DNA from 3 places in the Isoptericola sp. NPDC019693 genome. Region 1 is predicted to be linked to each of the others. Evidence: riboswitches for the same ligand, from Rfam matches in the RefSeq annotation. Region 1 holds a riboswitch; each other region holds the start of a gene.
What was found. A riboswitch is a leader RNA that binds a small molecule or an ion and turns the genes downstream of it on or off. The one in region 1 is predicted to bind thiamine pyrophosphate.

Region 1 (10,023 bases):
GTTCCGGCGTGCTGGGGCGGCTCACCGCTGTGCCTCCTTCTCGTCCTGCGCGGCCTGGGCCTGCGCGGTCTGGGCCTGCGCGGTCCGGTCGTGGTCAGGTTCCTCCTGGTCGGCGTGCTCGGCGCACTCCTCCCAGTCCTGCTCCAGGCTGGAGATGACGTGCCGGTAGTGGGCGTCGGTGGCGAGCAGGTCGCGGTGCGTGCCCACGGCCGTGATCCGGCCGTCCTGCAGCACGGCGACACGGTCGGCGAGCGCCACGGTGGACGGACGGTGCGCGATGACGAGGCTCGTCGTCCCGTCGAGGACGTCGCGCAGGCGCGTGGTGACGGCCTCCTCGGTGGCGACGTCGAGCGCGGACAGCGGGTCGTCGAGCACGAGCACGGCGGGGCGCGCCGCGATCGCCCGCGCGAGCGCGAGCCGCTGCCGCTGCCCGCCGGACAGGGACAGCCCTTCCTCCCCGATGCGGGTCTCGACGCCGCGCGGCAGGTCGGCGACGAAGCCCGCCTGCGCCACCTCGAGCGCCTCGTGCAGGCGCCGCTCGCGCTCCTCCTCCGGCACGGCGTCGGGGCCGGCCTCGGGGACGCCGAGCAGCACGTTGTCGCGCACCGACGCGGAGAACAGCGTGGGGTCCTCGAACGCGACCGCGACCGCGCGGCGTACGTCGTGGCGTCGCAGCCGGCGCACGTCCACGCCGTCGAGCAGCACCTCGCCGCCGGTGACGTCGAAGATGCGCGGCACCACCATCGCGAGCGTGGACTTGCCCGAGCCTGTGAGCCCGACGAGCGCGGTGGTCGTGCCGACGGGGAGCTCGAGGTCGACGTGCTCGAGCACCGGGCGCGCCGCGTCCTCGTAGCGGAAGGTCACGTCCCGCAGCTCGACGTGGCCGCGCGCCGGGCCGGGCTCTACCGGGTCGGCGGGGTTAGCCAGCGGGTTCGGGGTCTCCATCACCTCGAAGAAGCGGTCGACGGCGGTGCGGGCGTTGAGCGTCATCGAGAGCGTCATGCCGAGGTCGACGACCGGTCCGTTGATGACGGCGGTCGTCAGGAAGAAGGCGACGAGGCTGCCGACGGTGATCTGCCCCTGGGCGGCGAGCACGGTGCCGAGCACGAGGCAGACGGCCAGCGTGACCTCGGGGATGAGCTGCAGCGACGTGGTGACCGTGGCCTGGTTGCCCGCCTTGCGGATCTCCGTGCGCCGCAGCTCCTCCGCCTGGTCGGTGAACGAGTCCAGCGCGTCGCGCCCGCGGCCGAACGCCTTGAGCACCCGGATGCCGTGCACGGACTCCTCGACCGTGGTGGCCAGGTCGCCCGACTGGTCCTGCGAGAGGCGCGCGATGACGCGGTAGCGCCGCGAGAAGCGGAACGCGATGACGGTCACGGGGATCGCGCCGGCGAGGTAGACGAGTCCCAGCCAACCGGCGGTGGCCAGCAGGATGCCGACCCCGACCACGATCGTCACGATGCTGACGACGAGCTGCAGCAGGCCGAAGACCAGCCACCGGCGCAGCAGGCCGAGGTCGCCCATGATGCGGCTCAGCAGCTGGCCGCCGGGCCACCGGTCGTGGAACGCGACGGGCAGGTCCTGCAGGTGGCGGAACAGCGCCATCCGCAGCTCGGCCTCGACCCGGGTGCCCGGGTACATCACGAGGTTGCGGCGCAGCAGCACGAACCCCGCCTCGGCGACGCCCAGCACGAGCACGAGGAGGACGGGCACCACGAGGGCGCCGAGGTCGTGGGCGGCCGCGCCCTCGGCGAGCGGGCCCTCGACGAGGGCCTGCAGCACGCGCGGGATCGCCAGCGCCGCGAGGCTCGCGCCGAGCGCCGAGAAGAGGCCGCCGACCATGCGCGGCACCGCGGGCCGGACGTACGGGTAGAGCCGGCGCACGGACGCGAACGTGGAGAGCTCGGAGCCCGCAGGGGCGGGGGCCGAGGGGGCGCCAGGCGCGGGGGCGGCGTCGCCCGGGCGGCCCGGCGGGCCCTCGGCGCGACCCGGCGGGGTGCCGGGCGCGGCGGGAGGTCGGGGGGCGGAGGAGGCGGGGCTCCTCCTGGGACTTTCGGAGGGATCGGCGCGGCGGGCGCCTCGGCTGCGGCTGCGCGAAGTGCGCTTCGTGTCGGGCATCACATCCATTCTGTCACTCGCCCCCGACACGCTTGCCCGGATCACGCGGTGCGCCGCGAACTCGGGATACCGCTTACCCCCGCGAGATCCCGCCGTCGCGCCCGAGAGCGTGCGCGACGGCGGGAACCCCGACGGGCCCGCGGTCAGGCCACCGCGACGCGCCCGACGACGCGCCCGGGACCGGCGGGGGCACCTGCGGCGTCGCCCGCCTCGCTCGCCGCGCGGGGCAGGCCGGTCTGGTCGAAGAAGGCGAGCTCGTGCTCGCAGGCCGCGCGGAACGCCGCCGCCATCCGGTCGCGGGTGGGCGCGTCGGCCGCCGCGGCGGCCCGGCGCAGGATCGCGACCGCCTCGCGCGTCGCGTCGGCGAAGGCGTCGTCCGCGTAGGTGCCCAGCCACGCCGCGTACGGGTGGTCCGGACGGTTGCGTGCGGCCAGGCGCTCCCCCACGTCCTGGTAGATCCAGTAGCAGGGCAGGACGGCGGCCACGAGGGTGGCGTAGTCGTCGCCGGCCGCGCGCAGGTGGTCGAGATAGGCCGCCGTCGTCGGGCTGGTGGGCACGTCCTGCGGCTCCCCGCCCAGCCAGCGCGTGTGCAGGTCGAGCTCGGTGACCAGCGCACCGTGCGCGCCGCCGGCCCAGAAGGCCTGCTCCGCCCGCGTCGGCGCGAGCTCGCTCGCCCGGGCCAGGCAGCGGGCGTAGTCGCGCAGGTAGAGCGCGTCCTGCTCCAGGTAGGCGCGGAAGTGCGCGGCGTCGAGGGTCCCGTCGCCCAGCGACCGGACGAAGGCCAGGCCGTCGATCGCGGCACGCACGCCCGCCGCGTCGTCCCACCACCGCGCGACGACGTCCTCCCCCTGCCCGTCCCCCTGGCCGTCCCCTGGCGCGGTCCCCGCGCCCGTCGCGGGCGACGTCGCGGGCTGCTCCACCGCGCCGGCGCGCAGGCCCACCAGGTGGTCCACGGGGCCGTTCCCGCGACCGACCCGCAGGCCCTCCCCCGCCCGGATCGCCGCGGTGAGCCACGTCTTGGTGCCCCGCAGCGCCTCGGCCCAGTCGCCCGTGCGGGCGTACCGCGCGGCCAGCCCGCTGGACAGCGAGCAGCCCGTGCCGTGGGTCGAGGAGCTGGGCACGCGCGGTCCCTGCAGCTCGACGAGCACGCCCTGCGGCCCGACGAGGGCGTCCGGGGCCCCGGCCGGCGGCCCGTCGGCCTCGTCGGGGCGCAGGTGGCCGCCCTTCGCCACCACGAGGATCCCGTGCCGGGCCGCCAGCCGCTGCGCCTGGTCGAGGACGGCGGGCCAGCTCGCCGCCGGAGGCTCCTGTGCGAGGGCCGCGAGCTCGGGGAGGTTCGGCGTCACCACGTCCACGCGGCCGAGCAGGTCCCGCACCGCGTCCTCGGCGGCCGGGTCGAGCAGCCGGTCGCCGCTGGTCGCGACCATCACCGGGTCGAGCACGACGGCGGGGCGCCCTGCCGTGCCGGAGGGGCCGGACGCGTCGTGCGGGAGGCCGTCGAGCCAGGCCGCCACGGCCCGGGCCACCGGGGCCGACGCGAGCATCCCGATCTTCACCGCGTCGACGGCCACGTCGTCGCTGACGGCGTCGAGCTGGGCGGCGAGGAACGCGGCGGGCGGCACGTGCACGTCCCGCACCCCGCGGGTGTTCTGCACGGTCAGCGCCGTGACGGCGGCCATCCCGTAGCCGCCCGCGGCCGCGATCGACTTCAGGTCAGCCTGGATCCCCGCACCCCCGGAGGGGTCGGAGCCCGCGACGGCCAGCACGCGGGGGCGGGAGCCTCTCGGCGGCACCGACGGGGCGGCGGGGGCGGGAACGGTGGTGCCGGCGCTGCCGGCGGAGCTGTCTTCAGGTGCGCGCGCACGCATGTCGACATCCCTTCGCTAGTTCGAGCTAGATCAGGTTCGACGGGTGTGTTCTCAGCGCCCCGCCGGCCGGCCGCGACGATGTCGCAGCGATGACCGGCCGGGACGCACCCCGTGTCGTGCGGCCCACCGTAACCCAGGTCAGCGCGGGCGTCGCCGGACGTCCGGCCCTCGCGTGCCGGAGGCCCGCCCGGCCGCGCCGGACGGCGCCGGTGCGGCGTCGGGACGCTGCCGGGGACCTTGTCCGGACGACGCCGCCGGGCCCTCTCCCCCTCGCCCGGTCGCCCGCGCAGACCTCCGCCCCGACCTCCCGCGGCCGTCGCCCACCCGCACGGTAGGGTGCGGGGGTGTCCGTGGTCGTCCGTCGTGTGCGCGAGCTCCTCGTCGCCGGCACGACGCTCAGCATCGCGGCCGCCGCCCACCTCCTGGCCGGCGGCGCGCTGCCCGGGGCACCCCTCGCCTGGTTCGTCGTGCTGGCGCTCACGGCGCCGTTCGCGGTGTGGACCGCCCGCCGCCGGCTGACGCTGCGGCGTCTGCTGCCCGCGATGGTCGCGCTGCAGCTCGTGCAGCACACCGGGCTGTCCGTGCTCGGCGCGGCCGGGCCGGCGGCACCGCACGCCGGCGGCTCCCCCGCGGCGCTGGACGGTCACGCCCTGCATGCCCTGGGCCCGGGCTCCCTCCCGCCCGCCACAGGCCTGCACCTGCACCACGCGGACGACGCCGCCACCACCTCCTGGATGCTCGTCGCGCACGCCGCCGCGGTGCTGCTCACCGCGCTCCTGATCGCGGCGGGCGACCGCGCCGCCGTCAACGTCGCCGGCCACCTGCGGCACGTCGCCGTCCTGGTGCTCAGCGCCGGGGTGCCGCTCGTCGTCCGCGAGCGCACCGTCGTCGTCCGCCCGGCCTGGCGCCCTCGCCCGGCCCGCGCCCTGCGACGCACCCCGCCACGAGGGCCGCCGTCGCCCGTGGGCGCCCTCGCGCGCGCCGCCTGAACCTGCCCTGGTCCGTCGTCGGACGAGGGCAGGCCCCTCGTCGTCCCACGACACGTCCAGACCTGACAGCACCCTGACAGCCAGGAGCAGAAGCACCCATGTCCACGATCACCCCTGCCCTCCGCGCGCGCCGTCTCGCCGGCGCCGCCGCCCTCAGCCTGCCCGCCCTCGTCCTCGGCGCGGCCGCGGCCTCGGCGCACGTGACCGTCACCCCCGACGCGGCCGAGGCCGGGTCGTACGCCACCCTGACCTTCAAGGTCCCCAACGAGTCCGCCGAGGCCTCGACGACCGCCGTGCAGATCGACCTGCCCGCCGACACCCCGTTCACCAGCGTGTCCGTCGAGCCCGTGCCGGGGTGGACCGCCGAGGTCACCCGGGCTCCGCTGCCCGAGCCGGTCGAGGTGCACGGCACCACCGTCACCGAGGCCCCGGCAAGCATCGAGTGGACGGCCGACGACCCCGACGCCGGCATCGCGCCGGGCGAGTTCCTCCGGTTCAGCGTGTCGGCCGGGGCCGTTCCCGAGGGCGTCGAGGAGATCCTCCTGCCGGCGACCCAGACCTACTCCGACGGCGAGGTCGTCGCCTGGGACCAGGCGGCGTCCGGCGACGCCGAGCCCGAGCACCCCGCCCCCGTCCTGCAGGTCGTGCCCGCCACCGAGGACGGTGGGCACGACGGGCACGGTGCGGCGTCGTCCACCACCGGCTCCGCAGGTGCCGGCGCGGGCGGTCAGGCCGCGGCGGACGACGGCGGTTCCACGACGCTCCCGCTGGCGCTGGGCGCGGCGGGCCTGGGCCTCGGGCTCGTGGGCGCCGTCACCGGCGTCGTCGCCCTGGCGCGCACCCGTGCCACCGCCGGGTCGTCCGGCCCGGAGCAGCGGTGACGGCCGGGGGCGGCCACCGCGCCCCGCGACGCGCTCTGGCGGCGGGCGGGACGCTCGCCCTGGCCCTCGGACTCGCCGCCGCCGGGACGGTCGCCGCGGCGGCGCCCGCGAGCGCCCACAACGTCGTCGTCGACACGGTGCCGGCCACGGGTTCGACCGTGACCGAGCCGCCGGAGTCGGTCGACGTGACGTTCGACGACGTCGTGCTCGAGCTGTCCGCGGACGGCTCCAGCACGGTCGTCACGGTGACCGACGCCGAGGGCACGGACCATGCCGTCGGGTGCCCGACGACGCAGGACCGCACCGTGTCCGTGCCCGTCGCGCTGGGCGAGGGCGGCGAGTACACCGTCGACTGGCGGATCGTGTCGGCGGACGGGCACCCCACGAGCGGCGGGTTCTCGTTCACCTACGACCCGCCGGCCGGGACCGAGCCTGCGGTCCCCGCCGCGGACGCGACCCCGTGCGGCGCCGCTCCCGCGGGCGGCGACGCCGGCGCGACCGACGCGGACGGCGGTGCCGACGCGAGCGCCGGGTCGGGCACGGAGTCGGTCACGGCGTCGGACGACGGCGCGTCGGAGCTGGTCGTGGTGCTCGGCATCGCGGGCGGCGTCGTCGTGCTCGCGGGCGCGGCGGTGCTCGTGGCGCTGCGCCTCGCGCGTCGCCGCGACTGACGCACCGCGCGATCCGGCGAGCTGTCAGGGCCAGCGGCGGGTAGACGCCGCCCTGGCCCTGACAGCTCAGGCGCGGGCCCGGTGGCCCGGCTCACGGTCGGGGCGTCCCCGCACCCGGCCCGGGCCGCCTACGATGCCGAGCATGGATGCGGGGCAGATCGTCGGGATCGTGACGGGCCTGGTCGTGGTGGTCGTGCTGGTCACGGCAGTCGCGTTCTGGGTGGTGCGTCGCCGCAAGGCGGCGCGCGGACGGGCTCAGGACCTCGAGGCCGAGCTCCAGCGGCTCGGCGTGGAGGCCGGCTCCGCCCTGGTGCGGGCCGACGAGCGCGCCCGGCTCGCCGAGGACGAGCTCGCGTTCGCGCAGGCCGAGCTCGGTGACCGGGAGACGCGCGAGCTCGCGCCCACCCTCCGCCGGGCCCGCGAGCGCCTCGCCGAGGCGTTCCACCTCAACCAGCTCCTGCACGACCACGTCCCGGACACTGACCAGCAGCGGCGCGAGTGGTCGGCCCGCGTCGTCGACCTCTGCCGGTCGGCCGACGCGTCGCTGGACGAGCTCGACCGAGGCCTCGCGACCCTGCGGCAGACCGTCCGCTCGACCCCCGACGCGGTCGACCGCGTCGACGCCGAGCTGGCGCGGGTGCGCGAGGTCGTGCCCGCCGCGCGCGGCGACCTCGAGCGGCTGCGGGGCCAGTACGCCGAGCGTGCGCTGCTGCCCGTGGCCGACAACCCCGACCAGGCCGAGCGGCTGCTCGAGTTCGCCGCCCGCAGCACCGCGGCGGCCCGCAAGCGCCTCACGACGCAGCAGGTCGCCGAGGCCGGGGCCGCGGCCCGCGCGGCGGAGGAGGCCGTGCGCCGCGCCGAGGGGCTGCTGCGCGCCGTCGACGACTACGAGGCCGAGGCGCTGCGCGCGGAGGCCGCGCTCGGCGCGATCGTCGCGGAGTCCCGTGCCGAGCTCGCCGAGGCGCGCGCCCTCCCGGCGGCCCAGCGCGCGGGCCGGATCGACGGCGCGGTCGTGGCGCTCGAGGACGCCCTGTCCGCCCTGCCCGCGCCCGGCGAGCCCGGCGACCCGGTCGGATCGCTCACCCGGGTCCGTGAGGCCAACACCGCCCTCGACGACGCCGTGGCCGAGCGGGCGGAGCGCGACGAGCGTGCCCGACGGGCGGCGTCCCATCTCGGGCCCGCGCTCGACGACGCCGAGCGGCAGCTCGCGGCGGCACGCTCCGTCGTCGACGACTACCGCGCCCCCGTGGGGCCCGACGCCCGCACCCGCCTGGCGGAGGCCGAGCGGGAGGTCGCGCAGGCGCGCAGCGCCGAGGACCCCGAGCGTGCGGTCGCCGCCGCCCGGCGGGGCGCCGCGCTCGCCGCCGAGGCCGCGACTCTCGCCCACCGCGACATCGCGCGCTCCGGGCACGGCCAGCGCTGGGACGGCGGCTACAACACCGGCGGGCACGACCGTGGGTACGACCGCGGGTACGGCTGGCAGGGCGCTCGGCGCCCCGGCGGGCGCAGCGGCTCGGACGTCTTCGGCGCCGTCCTCGGCGGGATGGTGCTGGGCGGCATCCTGGACGACATCGGGGACATCGGCGACATCTTCGACTGACGCCGCCGGCACGACGGGCGCGGGAGGACTGATGACCACCAGGGTGCGGCGACGCGTGCGGGTGCACGGGCGCGTGCAGGGCGTGGGTTTCCGCTGGGCGACGCGCGAGGCCGCCCGCCGCGCGGGTGTCGGCGGCGTCGTGCGCAACCTCCCCGACGGCACGGTCGAGGCGGAGGTCGAGGGCTCACCCGACGCGGTGGACGCGATGCTCGCCTTCCTGCGTCAGGGCCCGCTCGGCGCGCACGTGACCGCCGTGGACGTCGAGGACGTGCCGCCGGTCGGGGACAGCTCTTTCGACGTCAGCGGCTGACGTCGTGCGGCCCGGGCACCGGCAGCCGCGCCGCCACGTGCTCGACGACGCCCGCTCGCGTGCGCGCGTGCTCCTCGACCGCGAGCCCCCGCTCGAGCACCCAGCGCATCGGCCGACGCCGGAAGTGCTCCCCGGCCACGGGCACGCTCACCGCGTCCGCGAGCGCCTGGAGCGCCCGCAGCGGCCAGGCGCTGGACACCACGTGGTCGGCGAGGAGCAGCAGGCCGCCGGGGCGCAGCACGCGCGTCATCTCGGCCAGGGCCGCCCGCTCGTCGGCGATGCCGCACAGCGAGAAGGTGCACACGACGGTGTCGAACGACGCGTCCGGCAGGTCGAGGGCCTGCGCGTCGCCCTGGCGCAGGTCGGAGCCGGGGTCGATGCCGAGGCCGAGACGCTCCGCCCGACGGCGCGCGACGTCCAGCATGCCGGCGCTCTGGTCGACCCCGACGAAGCCGCCCGCGCGGGTGCCGACCGCCGGGCGGGTGACCGCGGCCGGGTAGTGCTCGAGGTTGAGGCCGGTGCCGACGGCGACCTCGAGGGTGCGTCCCTCTGCCAGCGCGCACAGGTGCCGCCGCAGCCCCGGGAACAGGCGCCGCTCGGCGGCCGCGAAGGCCCGGTCGTACCCCGCCGCCTCGCGGTCCCACCGCCGCCGCAGCCGCGCCGGCCTCCCGCCCTGACCGGCCTCCTGCAGCGCGCCGTCGTCGCTGGTCATGGGCCCAGGCTCCCACGACCGCGGTGACCACGTAGCATCGCGCACGTGACGACTCCCACCCACGCCCGACCCCGCCGGAGCCGCGGCGCCGGCAGCGCCGTCGTGGGCGGCATCGGCGAGATCCTCATCACCCTCGGGGTGGTGCTGGGGCTGTTCGTCGTGTGGCAGCTGTGGTGGACGTCCGTCGAGGCCACGGCGCAGGCGCAGCAGGTGATGCAGGAGTTCGAGGCGACCCTGCCGCCCGCCAACCCCGAGCCCGCCGAGCTGCGCACGGACGACCCGCCCGTGCCGGACCCGGTGGGGTACGGGGAGACGATCGGCACTCTCATCGTGCCCGCGTGGTACGGGCTGACGAACAACGCCATGCCGATCGCGGAGGGCACGGGCATGGACGTGCTCGACCGCGCGATGGCGGGGCACTACGAGACGTCGCAGCAGGTGGGCGAAGTCGGCAACTTCGCGCTCGCCGGGCACCGCCGCACGCACGGCAACTCGTTCCGGCACGTGGACAAGCTGGACGAGGGCGACCAGATCATCGTCGAGACGGCGACGACCTGGTACGTCTACGAGGTCACCGACCACGAGATCGTCACGCCCGACCAGGTGGACGTCGTGGCGCCGGTGCCGCACCACCCGGACCAGAAGCCGACCGAACGGATGCTGACGCTCACCACCTGCCACTCGCTCACCCTGGGCGAGTTCGGCAACGACCACCGCTGGATCACGTACGCGACGTTCGTCGGCTGGATGGACCGCGCCGACGGCACGCCCGAGCAGGTCCGCTGAGAGTCGACGAGACCTCGACGAGAACGAGAGACGACATGTACGCGTGGATCTTCCGTCACCTGCCGGGCAACCTGTTCTGGCGGGTGCT
Region 2 (10,023 bases), 600 kb from region 1:
GCCAGCGAGGGCAAGGGCCTCGGCCTGGAGTTCCTGCGGCACGTCGAGCGCACCGCCGTGCTCGTGCACGTGCTCGACTGCGCCACCCTCGAGCCGGGCCGCGACCCGCTCAGCGACCTCGACGTCATCGAGGCCGAGCTCGCCGCCTACGCCGGCGACCTCGACATCGAGGGCGGGCGGGTGCCGCTCACCGAGCGGCCGCGCCTCGTCGTGCTCAACAAGATCGACGTGCCCGAGGCGCGCGAGCTCGCCGAGCTCGTGCGGCCCGACCTCGAGGCGCGGGGCCTGCGGGTCTTCGAGGTCTCGACCGCCAGCCACGAGGGCCTGCGCCCGCTCACCTTCGCGCTCGGCGAGCTGGTCGAGCGCGCCCGCGCGGCCGCCCCCGCGCCGGAGCCCACGCGCGTCGTCCTGCGCCCGCGGGCGGTCGACGAGTCCGGCTTCACGGTCACCGCGAAGAAGGACCACGAGGGCGTCTACTACGAGGTCCGCGGCTCCAAGCCGGAACGCTGGGTGCGGCAGACCGACTTCAACAACGACGAGGCCGTCGGGTTCCTCGCCGACCGGCTCGCGAAGCTGGGCGTGGAGGAGAGGCTCCTCAAGGCCGGGGCCGTCGCGGGCGACGAGGTGCGCATCGGCGACCCGAGCAACGCCGTCGTCTTCGACTGGGAGCCCACCCTCGTCACCGGCCCGGAGCTGCTGGGCGCGCGCGGCACCGACCTGCGCCTCGACGAGAGCGCACGGCCGACCCGCGGGGAGAAGCGTCGGGAGCACCAGGAGCGCATGGACGCCAAGACGGAGGCGCGCCGCGAGCTGTGGACGGAGCGTCAGTCGGGCCACTGGACGGACCCCGACGACGCGTGACGGCGGATCCGGCGAGAATGCCGGGGTGAACGCCGCCACCTCCCGTGCCAGCCTGCCCACGGCGCACCGGATCGTCGTCAAGATCGGCTCGTCGTCGCTCACGGGCCCGGACGGGCACCTCGACCTCGCGGCGCTGCGCTCGCTCGTCGACGTGCTGGCCGCGCGGGTGACGGCCGGCGCCCAGGTGGTGCTGGTGTCCTCGGGCGCGATCGCCGCCGGCATCGGGCCGCTCGGGCTCAGCGCCCGGCCCCGCGACGTCGCGACCATGCAGGCCGCGGCGATGCTCGGCCAGGGCCAGCTGGTGGCCCGGTACACCGAGGCGTTCGCCGCGCACGGGCTGCAGATCGGCCAGGTGCTGCTCACCGCGGAGGACACGGTGCGGCGGTCGCGGTACCGCAACGCGCAGCGCTCCCTGGAGCGGCTCCTCGCGCTCGGTGTCGTGCCGGTCGTCAACGAGAACGACGCGGTCACCACGGACGAGCTCACGTTCGGCGACAACGACCGGCTGGCCGCGCTCGTCTCGCACCTGGTGCGCGCCGACGCGATGGTGCTGCTCACCGACGTCGACGGCCTGCACGACGCGCCCCCGTCGCGCCCCGGCGCCAGGCGCATCGCGCACGTCGCCGACCTCGCCGACCTCGCGGGGGTCGAGGTCACCGCGCGCGGCAGCGCGGTCGGCACGGGGGGTATGGTCACCAAGCTCGAGTCGGCACGGATCGCGACCGGCGCCGGCGTGCCCGTCGTGCTCACCAGCGCGCGGAACGTCGCCGCCGCGCTGGCGGGCGAGGACGTCGGCACGTTCTTCGCGGTCACCGGGCGGCGCACGACGGCGCGGCGGCTGTGGATCGCCCACGCGGCCCGGTCGCACGGTCGGCTGCATCTCGACGCCGGCGCGGCGCGGGCGGTGCTCGGCGGCCGCGCGTCGCTGCTGCCCGCCGGCGTCACGCGTGTCGAGGGCACGTTCGAGGCGGGAGACCCGGTCGAGCTGGTGGCGCCGGACGGTGCGGTCGTGGCACGCGGGCTCGTCGCGTTCGACTCGGGCGAGCTGCCCGGCCTGCTCGGGCGGTCGACGTTCGACCTGCGCGCCGAGCTGGGGGAGGGGTACGACCGGGAGGTCGTGCACCGCGACGACCTGGTGCTCGAGCACCGGCGATGAGCTCCGGGCGTCCGCCTCTCCTCACCCCGTCCCTCCTGGTGAGAGGGGTCTGCCGCCGGGAGCGCCGTCGTCGTACGCTCGGGGGATGACCACGACCCTCACGGAGGACCTGGCTGCGGGCGCCGCGGGCGCCGGGGCGGCCGACGACGTCACGGCCGCCGTGCGCGACGTCGCGCGCCGGGCCCAGATCGCGTCGCGGACGCTCGCCACCGCGGCCCGGGCCACCAAGGACGCGGCGCTGCACGCGCTGGCCGACGCGCTCGAGGCCGCCGCCGACGAGATCGTCACGGCGAACGCCGACGACCTCGCCCGCGGGCGGGAGCACGGGCTGAGCGACGGGCTGCTCGACCGGCTGGCGCTCACGCCGGCGCGCGTCGGCGCCATCGCCGGTGCGCTGCGCGAGCTCGCCGGCCTGCCCGACCCGGTGGGGGAGGTGGTGCGCGGCCAGACGCTGCCGAACGGTCTGCGCCTGCGCCAGCTGCGCGTCCCGATGGGCGTGGTGGGGATGATCTACGAGGCCCGTCCCAACGTCACGGTGGACGCCGCGGGCCTGGCGCTGAAGTCGGGCAACGCGGTGATCCTGCGCGGCGGCAGCGCGGCGGCGTCGTCCAACGCGGTGATCGTCGACGTGCTGCGCCGCGCCCTGGTGGCCCAGGGGCTGCCCGCCGACCTCGTGCAGACCATCGACGCCCACGGCCGCCCCGGCGGCGTCGCGCTCATGCAGGCGCGCGGTCTGGTGGACGTGCTCGTCCCGCGCGGCGGCGCCGACCTCATCCGGACCGTGGTCGAGTCGTCGACCGTGCCGGTGATCGAGACGGGCGTCGGCAACGTGCACGTCTACGTGGACGCCACCGCCGACGTCGCGAACGCCGTCGAGATCGTCATGAACGCCAAGACGCAGCGGGTGGGCGTGTGCAACGCCGCCGAGACGCTGCTGGTGCACCGCGACGCCGCCGAGGCGTTCCTGCCCGCGGCGCTCGCGGCGCTGGGCGGGGCGGGCGTGGTGCTGCACGGCGACGCGCGCACGGTCGCCCTGGCGCCGGAGTCCGTCGAGGTGCTGCCGGCGACGGACGCGGACTGGGCCACCGAGTACCTCGCGCTGGAGCTCGCGGTGCGGGTCGTGGACTCCCTCGACGAGGCGATCGAGCACATCCGCACCTGGTCGTCGGGGCACACCGAGGCGATCCTCACCCGCGACCTCGCGGCGTCCGAGCGCTTCGTGGCCGAGGTGGACTCGGCCGCCGTGATGGTCAACGCGTCGACCCGCTTCACCGACGGCGGGGAGCTCGGCCTGGGCGCCGAGATCGGCATCTCGACGCAGAAGCTGCACGCCCGCGGCCCCATGGGGCTGGCCGAGCTGACGACCACGAAGTGGGTCGTGCACGGCGACGGGCACGTCCGGCCCGCGTGAGAGACTGACCCCCGTCCTTGCCCGTAGCGACCCGTCGCACACCCCCACGCACAGGAGGAACCCGTGCTGCACACCGCCGTCCAGGTGGCCCAGGAGGCCACCGAGCACGCCGAGTCCATCTCCCCGATCGCGATGGGTCTCCTCGCGTTCGGTGGCCTGGTCGCCGCGCTCGTGGTGACGTACGCCTTCCGCAACGTGTCCAACCGCCACCACTGACGGCTGCCGTCCGGTCAGCGTGAACGAGCCGTCGTCGCAGCCGCGCCGTCCGCGCCTGGGCGTGATGGGCGGCACCTTCGACCCCATCCACCACGGGCACCTGGTCGCCGCCAGCGAGGCGGCGGCGCTGCTCGACCTCGACGAGGTCGTGTTCGTCCCCACGGGCAAGCCGACCTTCAAGCAGCACCAGAGGGTGTCGCCGGCCGAGCACCGCTACCTCATGACGGTGATCGCGACGGCGTCGAACCCGCGGTTCACGGTGAGCCGGGTCGACATCGACCGTCCGGGCCTCACGTACACCGTCGACACCCTGCGGGACCTGCACGAGCAGCGACCCGACGCCGACCTGTTCTTCATCAGCGGCGCCGACGCGATCGAGCAGATCCTGACCTGGAAGGATGCCGCGCTGCTGTGGGAGATGGCACACTTCGTGGCTGTCACGCGGCCGGGGCACCAGCTCATGGTGGACGGCCTGCCCCACGACGGGGTCACGACGCTGGAGGTCCCGGCGCTGGCGATCTCGTCGAGCGACTGCCGTCGCCGGGCGCAGGCCGGCCAACCGGTGTGGTACCTGGTGCCGGACGGCGTGGTCCAGTACATCGCCAAGCACGGTCTGTATCGAGGTCTCGATGAGTGACAACAACCCGTCCCGCCCGCTGACCCGCCGCGAGATCCGCGAGCGGGAGCAGGCGGCCGCCGCCGCGCAGGCGAGCGCCGCTCAGCCGGCGCCCCCCGGGCCGGAGTACGGCGCTCCCGCCGTGTCGCGGTCGCCGTTCGGACCGCCCGCCGGGCAGGCGCCGGCCCCGCGGTTCCCGGCGCCGGCCACCAGCGCGCCGTCCCGGCGCTCGCTCCGTGAGCAGAGCCCGTCGCCCGCCGCCCCGGCGCCCGCGCCGATGGTGCGGCCGCCGTCCACCTCCGCCGGTGTGCGGGGCCTGGACGAGACCGGGCGCCTGGCCCCGATCCAGCGGCCCACCGGTGAGATGTCCCGCGCCGTCGCCCCGACGCCGTCGGCGCGGCCCGCCGCGGCACCGCCCAGCGCCCCGGCCGCGCCGCCCGCGCGCCCCTCGACCCGCCGCGACCACGGCGGTGCCGTGCCGGGCGCCGCCGCCGGCTTCGGTGCGGCGCCGCTGGCCCCGCAGGCCAGCGCGACGCCTCCCGCAGCTCCCCCCGCGGCCAGCCCGCCGGCCACCGTCGCGCCGCGGCCCGACGGCCCGGCGCGCCGTTCGCCGTTCGCGACGACGGGCACGACGTCGCCCTTCGGCGCCACGCCGGCGCCGCCCGCCCAGGCGGCACCGGCCGCGACGCCGCCGGCCGCCTCCACGTCGGTGGCGCCCCCGCTGCCCTGGGCGACCCCGACCACCGAGCGGCCCGCGTCCCTGCCGCCCTCGCGCCCCGCGGCGGGGGCCCCGGACCCGTCGGCGGCGCCGGAGCGACCCGCCGCGTCGCCGTTCGACGCGCTGGTCGCGTCCGAGCAGCCCGTCCGGGCCCGCTCGGCCGCGCCGCAGCCGGTCGACGAGGACGACGACGAGGACTGGGACGAGCCCGAGGCCTCGTACACCTGGCTGCACTACATCGTTCTCGTCGTCGTGGCGTTCGTGCTGGGCCTGCTGGTCTGGAGGCTGCTGCTCTCCGGCCCGGACCAGAACGAGTTCCCCGTCGACGGTGCCGCGCCCGCGGCCACCCTCTCCCTCACGTACGAGCACCCCGGAGCCGCCGCATGACCGCCAGCCCCCGCGCCGTCGAGCTGGCGGTCGTCGCCGCCCGCGCCGCGTCCGACCGCAAGGCGCAGGAGATCATCGCGCTGGACGTGAGCGACCAGCTGGTGCTCACCGACGTGTTCCTCATCGCCTCGGGCACGAACGAGCGTCAGGTCTCCGCCATCGTGGACGCGGTCGAGGAGGCGATGTTCCTCGCGGGGTCCAAGCCCATCCGCCGCGAGGGCAAGGCGCAGGCGCGCTGGGTGCTGCTCGACTTCGGCGAGGTCGTCGTCCACGTGCAGCACGCCGAGGACCGCGTGTACTACGCGCTCGAGCGGCTCTGGAAGGACTGCCCGGCGGTCGAGCTCCCGGAGGACGCGCGGGGCGGCGACGGCGCGACGGCCGCCGCCGAGTACGGCGACGGCGAGGGTGACGGCGCGATCCGCCTCGCGGGCGACGAGCGGTGACCGCCGGCACCGTCGTCCTGCTGCGCCACGCCCGTACCGCCTACAACGCCTCGCTGCGGCTCCAGGGGCAGATCGACATCCCGCTCGACGAGGTGGGCCGGTGGCAGGCGACCGAGGGCGGTGCGGCGCTCGCGTCGTCGCACCGCGCGACGCGCGTCGTGTCCTCGGACCTGGGCCGCGCCGTCGAGACCGCGACCGCGTACGCGGACGCGCTCGGCGGGGCGACCGTGCACACGGACGAGCGCCTGCGCGAGCGCGGGTTCGGCGCGTGGGAGGGCCTCACGGGGGCCGAGCTGCAGGAGCGCTGGCCGGAGGAGTACGCGGCGTGGCGCCTCGGTGCCGAGCCGGCCGGTGCGGGCGCCGAGACGAAGCCGGCGGTCGCGCAGCGCATGGCCGAGGCGGTCGCCGAGCACGCCGAGGACCTGGACGACCAGGAGACCCTCGTGGTGGTGTCGCACGGCGCGGCCATCTCGCTGGCGGTGACCGCGCTGCTCGGGCTCGACCCGGCCACCTGGCGCGGCCTGTCCGGCATGCACAACGTGCACTGGTCGCACCTGCACCGCGCGGGCGAAGGATCGGTGCCGGCCTGGCGCCTCGTGGCGCACAACGTCGGCGCGGGGTACCCCCTGGACCGTTGGCAGGCCGGCCCGGACTGGAATTTGGAACCTGGCCCGAAGTCTGCCTAAGATATCGACGTTCCGAGGGGCGCAAGCCCGGAGGAACACACCGAATCAGACGAATCGCCTGACCGTTCGCGGTCGCGAGAGTCGGTTCTCGGGGCTGTGGCGCAGCTGGTAGCGCACCTGCATGGCATGCAGGGGGTCAGGGGTTCGAGTCCCCTCAGCTCCACCCCGACGAGAAGGCCCGGAACCACATGGTTCCGGGCCTTCTTGCGTGACCAGAGGTTTCACGGTGCGGGACGCCGTTGCGCCGACGCCGTCGTCGCCTAAGGTCGGACCTGCGGCCGCGTCGTCGGCCGTCACATCTGAAGACACCCATGACAGGGGAGCGCCGTCGAAGGGGCGCTGAGAGTGCGGGACAGGCCGCAGACCCTTGGAACCTGCTCCGGTTAGCACCGGCGAAGGGAGTTACCTGGAATGTCCGCGCCCACTTTCCTGCGCAGCGCGTCCCTGCGGTACCGCACCGTCGACCTCGTCACCGTGGCCATGCTCGGCGTGGCCGTCGGCGTCGTCTTCTGGGGCTGGACCCAGCTCTACCACCTGCTCTCCGCCGGGCTGGCGGTCGCCTTCCCGCCGGCCACCGGCCTGCTCGGAGGGGGCTGGCTGCTCGGCGGCGTCCTCGGCGGTCTCATCGTCCGTCGCCCCGGCGCGGCCCTGCTGACCGAGGTCGTCGCCGCGAGCGTCGAGGCGCTGCTCGGCGCCGGCTGGGGCTTCTCTGCGATCGTCTCCGGCGTCGTGCAGGGGTTCGGCGCCGAGCTGGTGCTCGCCCTGTTCCTCTACCGGCGGTTCGGCACCGTCGTCGCTGCCCTGGCGGGCGCCGTCGCCGGCGCGTGCGGTGCCGTGTACGAGTGGTTCGCGTACTACCCCGACTGGGCATGGGGCTACCGGCTGGCCTACCTGGGACTCTTCGCGCTGTCGGGCGCGCTGCTCGCCGGCCTCGGGGGAGCGGCGCTGGTGCGCGCCCTCGCGCGGGCGGGGGTGCTCGACGCCTTCGGGCCGGGGCGCGACCTCGCCGACCGTGCCCTCGACCGCACGCCGGCCTGACGGCGTGGCGCGCGACGACGTCCGGGCTCGCGTGCGCGGGCTGCGCTGGCGGCCCACCGGGCGGGCCGCCCCCACGCTGGACGGCCTCGACCTCACCGTCGGGGTGGGGGAACGCGTGGGGCTGGTCGGTCCCAGCGGGGCCGGCAAGACGACCGTGCTGCACGCCCTCGCCGGGGTGCTCGGGGACCCGCTGCCCGGCGACCTGACCGGAGACGTCCGCGTGGACGGCCGGATCGGGTACGTGCCGCAGGACCCGGGTGCGGCGGTCGTCGCCTCCCGGATCGGGCGGGACGTCGCGTTCGGGCCCGAGAACGCCGGCCTGCCGCGGGCGGAGATCTGGCGCCGCACCGGCGAGGCCCTCGACCGCGTGGGCCTGCGGTACCCGTGGGGCCGCCCGACGTCGGCCCTCTCGGGCGGCGAGCTGCAGCGGCTCGCCCTCGCGGGGGCGCTGGCCCGCATGCCCGGCCTGCTGCTGCTCGACGAGCCGACGGCGATGCTCGACCCTGCCTCCGCGGCAGAGGTCCGCGCCGCCGTGGCGGGCGCGCTGGAGGGCACGGACACGGCGCTCGTCGTGGTCGACCACCACGTCGGGCCGTGGCTGGAGCACCTGGACCGCGTCGTGGTGCTCGGCGCGGGCGGCCGGGTCACGCACGTCGTCGCCCCCGCCGCGCTCGGGATCGGTGACGGCGCGGCGACGGGGGTCCGCGACGAGCTGAGCCGTGCCGGCGTGTGGCTGCCCGGCGTGCCCGCACCGGCGCCGCTGGAGGTGCCGGGTGCCGTCGTGGCGCCGGACACGCCCGGCCCGGAGGTCGTCATGGCGGGCGTGCGCGTCGACCTCGTCACCCGCGGCCTGCGCGGCCGCACCACCACGCGTGCCCTGGACGACGTGACCGCACGGTTCCCCGCGGGGCGGCTCACGGCCGTGACGGGGCCGTCCGGGGCGGGGAAGTCCACGCTCGTCGCCACGCTCGCGGGGCATCTGCGGCCGTCGGACGGGGACGTGCGCGGAACGCCCGGCCACGCCGCACGCTCCCGCGACCTCGCCCGGTGGTGCGGGTGGGTGCCGCAGCACCCGGAGCACGGCCTGCTCGCGCTGCGGGTGCGGGAGGAGATCGAGCTCACCGGCCGACGCCTCGGCGTGGCCGTGGCCGTGGACGACGTGCTCGCGCTGCTGCGCCTCGACCACGTCGCCGACGCGCACCCGTTCCGGCTGTCCGGCGGCGAGCAGCGGCGCCTGGCGCTGGCCGCCGCGCTCGCGCACCGCCCCGGGCTCGTGCTCCTCGATGAGCCGACCGTCGGCCAGGACCGGCACACCTGGGCGGCGGTGGCCGGCTGGGCCACCGCCGCGGCCCGGCACGGCGGGTCGGTCGCGGCCAGCACCCACGACGCGCACCTCGTCGCCCTCGCCGGGCACCAGGTGCGGCTCGGCGGCGCGGCACGCGCGCGGCAGGCGGTGGCCGCGTGACCGGCGTCCTGGGGCGGGTGAACGCCCTCGTCCTCGTCGCGCTCGGCCTGCTCGGGCTGGTCGCCTCGCTCGGGGTGCGGGACGTCGCGAGCGCGGTCGTCGGGGCCGCCGGCTGCCTCGTGTTCGGCCTGGTGCTGCTGCCGCGGGGGACGGGCTCGCCGGCCCGCTATCTCGCCGTGCTGGTGGCGGTCGCGTCGGTGGCGTGGTCGACCTGGCTGCTCGGCGGCCGCGACCCGGTGGTCGCCGCGGTCGCGGGCGTCCGCATCGCGGTGCTCGCCCTGCCCGGGGTGGCCCTCGCCCCGCTGGTCGACCCGAGCGGGCTGGCCGACCAGCTCGGCCAGCGGCTGCGCCTGCCCGCACGCTTCGTCGTCGGGGTGGCGGCGGCGCTGCAGCGGTTCGAGCGGCTCGGCACGGTGTGGGAGCAGGCGTCGCGGGCCCGCCGCTCGCGCGGCGTCGGGCCCGGCCGTGGCCCGCTCTCCCGGGCGCGGCACGCGGCGTCGGTGACGTTCGCCGTCCTCGCCGCCACCCTGCGCGACGCGACCGCCATGTCCGTCGCGATGGACGCGCGGGGCTTCGCCGGCGCCCACGGCCGCACCTGGGCCGAGCCGGCCCCGTGGACCCGCACCGACTCCGTCGTGCTCGCGGCGGGCACGCTCGTCGCGGCCCTGCCGTTCGCCGCACTCGTCCTGCGCTAGCTCCCTGCCCTGGCTGCGCCGACCGGCACGGGACCGGCGGGCGCAGAATGGGCGCAGGAGGTGCTCGCATGGCACGCCAGGTGCACGACTTCGACGCCCTCTACGCCGCGGACGACCCGCCACCGTGGGAGATCGGGCGTCCCCAGCCCGCGCTCCTGGAGCTCGTCCGCCGGTCCGTGCTCGAGGACCCGGTGCTCGACGTCGGGTGCGGCACGGGCGTGCTGGCGCTCGCCGTCGCCCGCGCCGGCCACCGGGTCGTGGGGGTCGACGCCGCGCCGCGCGCGATCTCCCGCGCGCGGGAGCGGGCGGCGGGAGCGATCCTCGCTCCGCC
Region 3 (10,023 bases), on a different contig from region 1:
GCCGCGCCACCACCGCCCGCTGACCACGGGCACGACGACGCGGCGGTGAGCCCCAGGGCTCACCGCCGCGTCGTCGTGCTGGTTGGGTCGGGCCTCAGGCCGACGGGGACCTGCCGTCGCCGGCGGGCGGGGTCTCCGGCGGCGTCGTGGGTGACGTCGAGGGGGACGCGGGCGGAGGCGTCGACGTCCCGGCGGAGGGGGCCTCCGGAGCCGTCCGAGTGGTCGGGCGCTCGGGCGGCGGGGCGGGCGTCGTCGGGGAGGTCGGGCGCCGGGGCTCGTCGGGCTCGGCGCGGTGGGCGGCGTGCGACAGGCCGCCCTCGGACGTGAGCGACGGCGAGTCGACCACCACCTGCGGCCCGCCCGCGAGCTTGCGTAGCGCGCTGCCGAGCAGGATGAACACGATGCCCAGGCCGATGACGAGGGCGCAGACGCCGAACGCCACGACGGACGTGAACAGCGACGCCCGCAGGAACGACGCGTTCATCACCGTGTCCCGCGTCGGGTCGTCCTGCGCGAGCTGGGCGTACGTCTGCCCGCCGGAGGCCTCGAGCGCGTGCTTGTCGATCACCTCGGCCTGCGCGTAGGCGGTGAACGGGCCGGCGACCTTCTGCCCGGCGAACATCGAGGCGTCCTCGGAGACCGTGATCTCCTCGTCCGCGAGCGTCTGGGACACGACGACCCACACGCCCAGGCCGGCGATGATCATGACGATCCCGGCGATGATGGTGACCAGGCCGATCCCGCGGACGCCTTTGGTCGGTTGAACGGTGACAGTGCTCGACATGTCGCACCTCTCCTCAGGTGTGTGCCGTGGCGCATGCGCTGGGGGTACCGCTCCTCGCACGGTATCGCCACCGCCCGTCCTCGGCTCGGCGAAGCCGCAGGTGGCCGCCCCGCCGCCGATGGCAGGATGACCCGGTGCGCATCGTCCACGTCTCCGACTCCTACCTCCCGCTGCTCGGCGGCATCGAGACCCAGGTGGCCCGGCTCGCGCGCCGGCAGGCGGAGGCCGGGCACGACGTCGAGGTGATCACCACGACGCCGGGGGCGCCGGGCGAGCGCGGCGTCACCACCCGCCCGGACGACGACGGCGCCGTGGTGCACCGCATCGCCGCCCGCGTGCCGGGCGGCTACCCCGTGCACCCGCGCTCGACAGCACACGTGCTGGCGCGGCTGCGGGAGCTCGAGGCGGACGGCCGCCGGCCCGACGCCGTGCACCTGCACATGGGCGTGCTCGCCCCGACGGTCGAGCTGGCGCTGCGGCCCGTGACCCGGCTCGGGCTGCCCACCGTGCTGACGGTGCACTCCGTGTGGGGCGGGTGGGAGCGGGCGTTCGCCGCGCTGGACCGGGTGTCCCGATGGGCGGCGTGGCCGGTGCAGTGGTCGGCGGTGAGCGACCTGACGGCGGACCCGCTGCGCCGGGTCGTGGGTCGGCGCCTGGGGGCGGACGCCGCCGCGGACCGGGTGTCGGTGCTGGGCAACGGCATCGACGTCGAGGCCTGGCGCCTGCCGCGCGTCGAGCGCGGCGAGCGGGCCGAGGGCCACGAGGTGCACGTGGTCTCCGCCACCCGGTTCGCCCCCCGCAAGCGGGTGCTGCCGATGCTGGAGGCGATCGCCGCGGCGGTGGAGAAGGCCCCCGGGCGCCTGGTCGCGACCATCGGCGGCGACGGCCCGCAGCTCGCCGAGGCCCGCCGCTGGGTGCGCGAGCACGGGCTCGCCGACACGGTGCGGCTGGTCGGCCGCCTCTCCCCGACCGAGCTCAAGCGCCTCTACGTGCGCGCCGACGTCTTCGTCGCTCCGGCAGTGCAGGACGCGTTCGGCATCGCCGCGCTGGAGGCGCAGGCCGCCGGCCTCGCCGTCGTCAGCCGGTCCCAGTCGGGGGTCGCGGAGCGCCTGGTCGACGGGCGCGACGCCCTCCTCGTGGACGACGACGCGGCGATGACGGGCGCCCTCGTCCGCCTCGCGGACGACCCCGCCCTGCTCGACGCGATCATCGCGCACAACCGCACGGCCGAGCTCGCGACGTCGTGGCCGCGCGTGCTCGCCGACGTCGAGGCCGCCTACGCGAAGGCGGCCGCGCTCACGCGCTGACCGACCGGCCGCCGTCGGCCCTGGTCACGGACAGATCGGTGCCTCGGCGTATCACCGTGGCCGGAGGACCCCTCGTCACATCATGACCGGCGACGAGGGGATCGCCGGCTGACGTGAGGAGCAACGATGACCATCACGACACGCACCCGCACCCGCCGCGCACGGCTCGCCGCCGTCGTGGGCGGGCTCGCGGCGATCGCGGCCCTGGGCATGACCGCCCCGGCCGCCACGGCGGCGCCCGACGACGGCGCCGTGCCCGTCCGGGTCGAGGCGGTGACCAGCGACAAGCCGGTCATGGTCGAGGATCTCAAGATCTCCGCCCAGGCGGCCCGCACCACCTACTACTGTGCCGTCCTCGACGGCACGTTCGGCTGCAAGAACGCGAAGCCGGGCACCGGCCTGGTCGTCGCGCGCCTCTACCAGCACATCGACTACGGCGGCTTCCAGGTCGTGGTCTACAACCCGAAGTACCGGCAGGGGTGCACCTCCGGCACCGGCGACAACGAGGGCGGCGCCAACCTCGGCACCGCGCTGGCCAACCGGGTCACGTCGGTCAAGACGTACAACCACTGCGACGTGCGCCTCTACAACGGCAACAACAAGACGGGGGCGCACACCACGTTCATCGACCGGGACAACTACCTCGGCAGCTTCAACGACCGGGCGAACTCGTTCCGCATCTCCTGACAGATCCACCGACGGGAGGCAGCTCCCGCCACCACTCTGCGGGCGTGGTGCGCGGTGGTGTCGTTCGTGAGAGCCGAGCGAGGCACGAGCGAATCATCCGAACGAACGACACCGCCGCGCACCGCGCCCGACCCTCTCACTCCCACTCGATCGTGCCCGGCGGCTTGCTCGTCACGTCGAGCACCACGCGGTTGACCTCGCTCACCTCGTTGGTGATGCGGGTGGAGATGATCGACAGCACGTCGTAGGGCAGGCGCGTCCAGTCGGCCGTCATGGCGTCCTCGGACGACACCGGCCGCAGCACGATCGGGTGGCCGTAGGTGCGGCCGTCGCCCTGCACGCCGACGGAGCGGACGTCGGCGAGCAGCACCACGGGGCACTGCCAGATCTCGTCGTCCAGGCCGGCCTTGGTGAGCTCCTCGCGGGCGATGGCGTCCGCCTTGCGCAGCGTCTCGAGGCGCTCGGCGGTGACCTCGCCGACGATGCGGATGCCGAGGCCCGGGCCGGGGAACGGCTGGCGGGCGACGATCTCCTCGGGCACGCCGAGCTCGCGGCCCACCGCGCGGACCTCGTCCTTGAACAGGGTGCGCAGCGGCTCGACCAGCTCGAACTGCAGGTCGTCGGGCAGGCCGCCCACGTTGTGGTGGCTCTTGATGTTCGCCGCGCCCTCGCCGCCGCCGGACTCCACGACGTCGGGGTAGAGCGTGCCCTGCACGAGGAACTTGACCTCCTCGCCGTGGGCGCCCGCCTCGGCGACGATGTCGCGCTGCGCGTCCTCGAAGACGCGGATGAACTCGCGGCCGATGATCTTGCGCTTGGTCTCGGGGTCGCGCACGCCGTCGAGGGCGGCCAGGAACCGCTCCTTCTCGTCGCGGATGATGAGCCGCACGCCGGTGGAGGCGACGAAGTCGCGCTCGATCTGCTCGACCTCGCCCTCGCGCAGCAGGCCGTGGTCCACGTGCACGCAGGTGAGCTGGTCGCCGACCGCGCGCTGCACGAGCGCGGCGGCGACGGCGGAGTCCACGCCGCCGGACAGGGCGCAGATGACGCGCGCGTCGCCGATCTGCGCGCGGATCGCGGCGACCTGGTCGGCGATGACGTTGCCGGGCGTCCAGTCGGGCTTCAGGCCCGCGCCCTCGTAGAGGAACTTCTCCAGCACGGCCTGGCCGTGGGCGGAGTGCTTGACCTCGGGGTGCCACTGCACGCCGTAGAGGCGGCGGCCGGTGTCCTCGAACGCCGCCACGGGCGAGCCGGAGGACGTCGCGAGCACCTCGAAGCCCTCGGGGGCCGCGTGCACGGAGTCGCCGTGGCTCATCCAGGTGGTCTGGTGGTCGGGGGTGCCCGCCAGGAGCACACCGGCCTCGCACACCTCGACCTCGGTGCCGCCGTACTCCCGCTGCCCCGTCTGCGCGACGGTGCCGCCGAGCGCCTGCGCCATCGCCTGGAAGCCGTAGCAGATGCCGAGCACCGGTACGCCGGCCTCGAACAGCCCCGGGTCCACGAACGGCGCGCCCTGGGCGTACACCGACGACGGGCCGCCCGACAGGATGATCGCCGCCGGGTTCTTCGCGAGCATCTGCTCCGTGGTGAACGTGTGCGGCACGATCTCGGAGTAGACGTTGGCCTCGCGCACGCGGCGAGCGATGAGCTGCGCGTACTGGGCGCCGAAGTCGACGACGAGGACCGGGCGCGGCGTGGCCGCGAGGTCGGCGGTGGTGGGGGTGTCGGTGGCGGGAGACGTCACCGAGCCATCGTAGCCGCCGGACGGCACCGCTCCCCGGCCCGTCCCACGGGTCACGCGGTGGGGTAGGTCACCTCGACGCGGCGGTTGAGCGCGCGGCCCGCCGGGTTGTCCTCGCCGCCCACCTCGTTGTCCGCGACCGGGTTCGCCTCACCGTGGCCCTTGACCTTGAGCGTGAGGTCCGGCCGCTCGGCGCCGAGCACGTCGGCGACGGCGTTCGCGCGCTGCTTGGAGAGCCTGAGGTTCTTCGCGTCCGTGCCGATCGAGTCGGTGTGTCCGTCCACCCGGACGGTGGCGTCCTGCGGGATGTCCCCCGCCAGCTCCGCGACCGCCTTCTCCGCCTCCGGCGTAAGTGCGGCCTTGCCGAAGTCGAACAGCAGGTCCGAGGTGAGCGTGACGACCGTGTCGTCCTTCTCCTCCGCCTTCTTCTCCAGCGTGGTCGTCGAGTCCGCCGGGTCCAGGACGAACGTCGAGTCGTCCGCGCGCAGGGCGACCGTCGAGTCCGCGCGCATCTCGTCCGTGATCGTGGCCCTCTCGACCTTCGCATCCTGCTCCGCGAGCGCCGCCTGCGCCTGCTGCATCAGCTCCGGGTCCGCCGACGGCGCGGCGCTCGACGACGGGCTGGGCGACGTGCTCGGGTCTGACACCGCCGCAGCCGGGGCGACGGTGCCCACGCCGAGCAACGCGGCGAGGGCCGCGACCACGACGCCCTGTCCGCGCACGGTCACTTCGCCGCGCCGTCGACGTAGGTGACCGTCGCGTCGGTAAACAGCGGCAGCCCCTCCGCCGGCAGCACGTCGACCGTGGCGGGGTTCCCCTCCGGGGCAGGGAGCACGGCGGACACCTCGATCGTGCCGTGGTTGGGGAACGCGAAGGTGTGCTTCTCCAGCGGCGAGACGAGCATCGACTCGCGGCACCTGATCTGCGCGATTCCCGCCTGCGTCGCGTCGTCGGTGTCCGCCTGCCACGCCCCGTCGGTACAGAACGGTCGGTACGCCTTGAGCGCCGCACGGTCGGTCACCGTCGTCGTGGGTTCCACGCCGAGGTCGTAGTAGCTGACCCCCGCGTCCGCGGGCGACTCGTCGTCGTCCCAGCGCAGCGCCCAACGCACCGTCGTCGTGCCGTCACCCACCTCGACGGAGCGCAGCGTCACGGTGACCTCGCCGCCCCGGACCTGGCCGCCGCCGTGCGGGGTGGCGATCTTCTGCTCCGCCATCACCTGGTCGGCGACGGTCGCCGTCCCCGGACCGGTGGCCTCGCCGCTCGCCTGCGGTGCGGACCCACCGCCTTCCGTGCCGTTGTCACCGTCGTCGCCGGTGCAGCCGGCGAGCAGGAGGGCTCCTGCCAGGGCGAGGGCTGCGGCGGCGCGGGCGCGGGTGGTGGTCCGTGCGGTCATGGGGTCTCCAGGTCAGGGGCGCGGGAGATCCCGGGCCGGCGCGAGGCGTCGACCCAGGGTGGCACGGGCGCCGTTGCCGGGCCACACCGTCTCATGGGGACTTCTCCCCATCCCGGCTCTCCGTCGGTGGTCAGCCCAACCGCGCCCGCAGCTCGCGGGCGGCGCGCTCCGGGTCCGGCGCCTGCGTGATCGCCCGCACGACGACGACGCGGGTGGCCCCGGCGTCGAGCACGGCGTCGAGGCGCTCGGCGTCGACGCCTCCGATGGCGAACCACGGCGTCGTGGGGCGGGTCGCGGCGACCTCGCGCAGGAGATCGAGGCCCACGGCGGCGCGGCCGGGCTTGGTGGGCGTGGCCCACAGCGGGCCCACGCAGAAGTAGTCGACGTGCGGGTCCGCCTCCGCCTCCGCCGCCTGCGCGGCCGAGTGGGTCGAGCGGCCCAGCACCGGCGCCGGCCCGAGCAGCGAGCGGACCACGGGCACCGGCAGGTCGCGCTGCCCCATGTGCACCACGGGCGCCCCGGCGACCTGCGCGACGTCGGCCCGGTCGTTCACCGCCCACAGCGCCCCGTGCTCGGCGGCCACGCGGGCCACGACCTCCTGCAGCTCGAGCTCGCGCGCGACGTCGAGCGTCTTGTCCCGCAGCTGCACGGCGTCCACCCCGCCCGCGAGCGCCGCGTGCAGGAAGTCCTCGAGGTCGCCCCGGTCCTCGCGGGCGTCGGTGCACAGGTACAGGCGGGCGTCGGCGAGGCGCGCGCGGGTCGCGTCGGCGGCAGGCGTGGTCGTGGTCACGGCGGCCAGGGTAACCACGGCCCGGGTTACAGTGGCCGCGCACGGGAGCCCCGCTCGGGGCTGAGAGGGCGTAGGAGCCGACCGTCGAACCTGATCTGGGTCATGCCAGCGAAGGGAGCGCACATGCCCGCCTCTGCACCCGCTCCGGGATCCGTCCCTGCGAGCGCGCCCGTCCGCGACGTCGTCGTCGTGGGCGGCGGGATCGTCGGCCTCGCGGTCGCCTGGCGTGCCGCCTCGGCAGGGCTGTCCGTCACGGTGCTCGACCCCTCGCCCGGCGACGGCGCCACCCGCGCGGCCGCCGGGATGCTCGCCGCCGTGAGCGAGGCGGACTTCGGTGAGCGCGAGCTCGCGCGCCTCAACCTCGCCTCCGCCGCACGCTGGCCCGCCTTCGCGGCGGACCTGGCTGCCGCGATCGGCCGCGACGTCCCCCTGCTGCGCGCCGGCTCGCTCGCCGTCGCGTACGACGCCGACGACCTCGCGTTGCTGCGTCGCGTGCTGGCGCTGCACCGGGAGTGGGGGCTCGCGTCCGCGGAGGTCGGCGTGGCCGACGCGCGACGGCGCGAGCCCTACCTCGGACCCCGGCTCGCCGGGGCCGCGCTGGTGGAGGCCGATCTCGCCGTGGACCCGCGCGCCGTGCACACGGCGCTGTGCGCGGCGCTCGGCCCCGCCCTGGTCCGCCGCACCGCCGTGCGGCTCGAGCGCGACGCCGCGGGCCGGGTCACGGCGGTGCACGACGACGCGGGAACACGGCACGCCGCGGGCGCCGTCGTGCTCGCGACCGGTCACGGGGCGACGGCGGCGCTGCTCGACGCCGTGCCCGAGGTCCGCGTCCCGGTGCGGCCGGTCAAGGGCATCACGCTGCGCCTGGACGCCGGCCCGGACCTCGCGCTGGAGCACGTGGTGCGCGGCACGGTGCAGGGCCGCCCGGTGTACGTCGTCCCGCGGGCGGCGGGCACCGGCACGGGACCGGGCAGCGGGCCGGGGCACCGCGAGATCGTCGTGGGCGCCACCAGCGAGGAGCGCCCCGACGACCGCCGCGCCGAGGCCGGCGGCGTCTTCGCCCTGCTGCGCGACGCCCGCGCCCTCGTGCCCGGGATCGACGAGGCCGCGCTGGTCGACGTCACGCCGCGCGCCCGCCCGGCCACCCCCGACAACCTCCCGCTGCTCGGCGCGACCGCCGTGCCCGGGCTGCTCGCCGCCGTCGGGCACGGGCGCAACGGCGTGCTGCTCGCGCCGCTGACCGCCGACGCGGTCGTGGCGGAGCTGACCGGCGCGGCTCCGCCCGACGAGGCGCTGTCCGCCGCCGACCCGCGCCGCTTCGCACCCGCCGACCCTCTGCCCGAAGGAGCCGTCCGATGACCGCCACCCCTGTCACCCGCACCGCCGTCGTGAACGGCGAGGCCTACCCGCTCGACGGGCCGCACGGCGACGGCGTCGAGGACGTCGTCGCGGCCCTGGTGCCCGCCTTCGTCGCCGACGGATCGGTGCAGGGCATCGCCGTGGCCGTGAACGACGAGGTCGTCCCCCGCGGCCTGTGGGCCGGCACCCGGATCGCGCCCGGCGACCGGGTCGAGATCGTCACCGCCGTCCAGGGCGGCTGACCAGGAAGCACGGAGGAACCCATGACCAGCACGCATGTCACCGACACGGCGCCGCTCGCCCACCCGCTCGTCGACCCCCTGGTGGTCGCCGGCACGGAGATCGGCTCGCGCCTCGTCATGGGTACGGGCGGCGCGTCGAACCTCATGACGCTCGAGGGCGCGCTGGTCGCGTCCGGCACCGGGCTCACCACGGTCGCCATGCGCCGCGTCGCGGTGCGCCCGGGCGGCGCCGGGTCCGAGGACGGCGGCATCTGGGGGCTGCTGGAGCGGCTCGGCATCCGCGCGCTGCCCAACACCGCGGGCTGCTTCTCCGTCGCCGAGGCGGTCCTCACGGCGCAGCTCGCGCGTGAGGCGTGCGGCACCGACTGGGTCAAGCTCGAGGTGATCGCCGACGACGTGACCCTCCTGCCCGACCCCCTCGGCCTCGTCGAGGCGGCCGACCGGCTGGTGCGCGACGGGTTCGTCGTCCTGCCCTACACGAACGACGACCCGATCCTCGCGCGCCGCCTGGAGGACGTCGGCTGCGCCGCCGTCATGCCGCTCGGGGCCCCCATCGGCACCGGCCTGGGCGTGCTCAACCCGCGCAACATCGAGGCGATCGCGGCCGCCGCGCGCGTGCCGGTCATCCTCGACGCCGGGGTGGGCACGGCGTCCGACGCCGCCCTCGCGATGGAGCTCGGCTGCGACGGCGTCCTGCTCGCGACCGCCGTCACGCGCGCCGCCGACCCCGTCCGGATGGCCCACGCCATGCGCCTCGCCGTCGAGTCCGGCCGCCTGGCCGCCGGAGCCGGCCGCATCCCCCGCCGCGAGGGCGCCCTGGCCAGCTCCTCCCCCGACGGCCGCCTCGACCTCGCCCTCTGACGCCGAGGTAGTTCCAGGTCTGCTGAGGTAGTTCCAGAATGGCCGAGGTAGTGGTCTGGACCACTACCTCGCGGAGGTTCGGACTACCTCGGCAGGGCCGGAACTACCTCGCGGGCAGGCGGTCAGACGGCGAGGAGCAGCGCGGGGGCGCCGCCCTCGACGGAGCGGGCGTCGAGACCTGCGGCGCGCGCGACGTCGGCCACGCGGGCCGAGCGGGCCCCGGCGGCGCAGACCAGCAGCACCGGGCGGTCGGCGGGCAGCTCGGCGCGCGCGACGTCGGCGCCGTCGGGCCCGAGGAACGCGCCGCTCGGCACGAGCCGCGAACCCGCGACGGGCAGGGCCTGCGCCTCCCAGTCCTCGCGGACGTCGACGAGCGCGACCGGAGCGTCGCCCGCGAGCAGCGCGGCGGCGTCCCGGGCGCTCATGCTCGCCGGCCCCAGGCCCGCGCCCGCGGCGCCCGCAGCGTCGGCCGAGCCGCCCACCGGGGCGGGCAGGCCGCAGAACGTGGCATAGGCCGCGTCGTCCGCGAGCAGCTCAGCGACGGGCTCGCGCGTGGGGTCCGGCCGGACGGCGAGCTGCCGCCACGACAGCTCGAGCGCGTCGTAGACGGCGATGCGGCCCAGCAGCGTCGTGCCCGCACCGGTGATGAGCTTGACCGCCTCGGTCGCCATGACCGACCCGACCGTGCCGCACAGGGCGCCGAGCACGCCGCCGGTGGCGCAGTCGGGCACGGTGCCGGGCGGGGGCGGCACGGGGAAGACGTCGCGGTAGGTGGTGCCGCGCTCCCTGCTGCCGTCGGCGAGCACCGGCGCGCCCCAGAACACGGCGACCTGGCCGTCGAACTGGTGGATGGCGC

Region 2: another riboswitch for thiamine pyrophosphate. It lies ahead of ACH436_RS01135 (ECF transporter S component); the one in region 1 lies ahead of ACH436_RS03960 (bifunctional hydroxymethylpyrimidine kinase/phosphomethylpyrimidine kinase).
Region 3: another riboswitch for thiamine pyrophosphate. It lies ahead of thiO (glycine oxidase ThiO); the one in region 1 lies ahead of ACH436_RS03960 (bifunctional hydroxymethylpyrimidine kinase/phosphomethylpyrimidine kinase).

The regions. Positions count from the first base shown of each region.
Region 1 covers NZ_JBIRXP010000001.1:832,192-842,214, forward strand. Annotated here, with positions in the region: gene ACH436_RS03950 (ABC transporter ATP-binding protein) at 1-25, opposite strand, end outside; gene ACH436_RS03955 (ABC transporter ATP-binding protein) at 22-1,884, opposite strand; gene ACH436_RS03960 (bifunctional hydroxymethylpyrimidine kinase/phosphomethylpyrimidine kinase) at 2,262-3,986, opposite strand; TPP riboswitch at 3,977-4,108, opposite strand; gene ACH436_RS03965 (hypothetical protein) at 4,331-4,975, shown strand; gene ACH436_RS03970 (YcnI family protein) at 5,074-5,856, shown strand; gene ACH436_RS03975 (copper resistance protein CopC) at 5,853-6,527, shown strand; gene ACH436_RS03980 (hypothetical protein) at 6,670-8,127, shown strand; gene ACH436_RS03985 (acylphosphatase) at 8,159-8,437, shown strand; gene ACH436_RS03990 (class I SAM-dependent methyltransferase) at 8,427-9,149, opposite strand; gene ACH436_RS03995 (class E sortase) at 9,195-9,935, shown strand; gene ACH436_RS04000 (hypothetical protein) at 9,971-10,023, shown strand, end outside.
Region 2 covers NZ_JBIRXP010000001.1:234,489-244,511, forward strand. Annotated here, with positions in the region: gene obgE (GTPase ObgE) at 1-861, shown strand, start outside; gene proB (glutamate 5-kinase) at 887-2,017, shown strand; gene ACH436_RS01100 (glutamate-5-semialdehyde dehydrogenase) at 2,103-3,428, shown strand; gene ACH436_RS01105 (hypothetical protein) at 3,492-3,644, shown strand; gene nadD (nicotinate-nucleotide adenylyltransferase) at 3,709-4,281, shown strand; gene ACH436_RS01115 (hypothetical protein) at 4,274-5,365, shown strand; gene rsfS (ribosome silencing factor) at 5,362-5,808, shown strand; gene ACH436_RS01125 (histidine phosphatase family protein) at 5,805-6,494, shown strand; tRNA gene ACH436_RS01130 (tRNA-Ala) at 6,585-6,657, shown strand; TPP riboswitch at 6,801-6,912, shown strand; gene ACH436_RS01135 (ECF transporter S component) at 6,906-7,532, shown strand; gene ACH436_RS01140 (ABC transporter ATP-binding protein) at 7,507-8,997, shown strand; gene ACH436_RS01145 (energy-coupling factor transporter transmembrane component T) at 8,994-9,692, shown strand; gene ACH436_RS01150 (class I SAM-dependent methyltransferase) at 9,761-10,023, shown strand, end outside.
Region 3 covers NZ_JBIRXP010000003.1:390,460-400,482, reverse strand. Annotated here, with positions in the region: gene ACH436_RS11005 (hypothetical protein) at 1-23, shown strand, start outside; gene ACH436_RS11000 (hypothetical protein) at 95-784, opposite strand; gene ACH436_RS10995 (glycosyltransferase family 4 protein) at 919-2,091, shown strand; gene ACH436_RS10990 (hypothetical protein) at 2,218-2,778, shown strand; gene guaA (glutamine-hydrolyzing GMP synthase) at 2,915-4,522, opposite strand; gene ACH436_RS10980 (OmpA family protein) at 4,573-5,247, opposite strand; gene ACH436_RS10975 (hypothetical protein) at 5,244-5,915, opposite strand; gene thiE (thiamine phosphate synthase) at 6,046-6,705, opposite strand; TPP riboswitch at 6,737-6,839, shown strand; gene thiO (glycine oxidase ThiO) at 6,829-8,064, shown strand; gene thiS (sulfur carrier protein ThiS) at 8,061-8,306, shown strand; gene ACH436_RS10955 (thiazole synthase) at 8,328-9,167, shown strand; gene ACH436_RS10950 (ThiF family adenylyltransferase) at 9,290-10,023, opposite strand, start outside.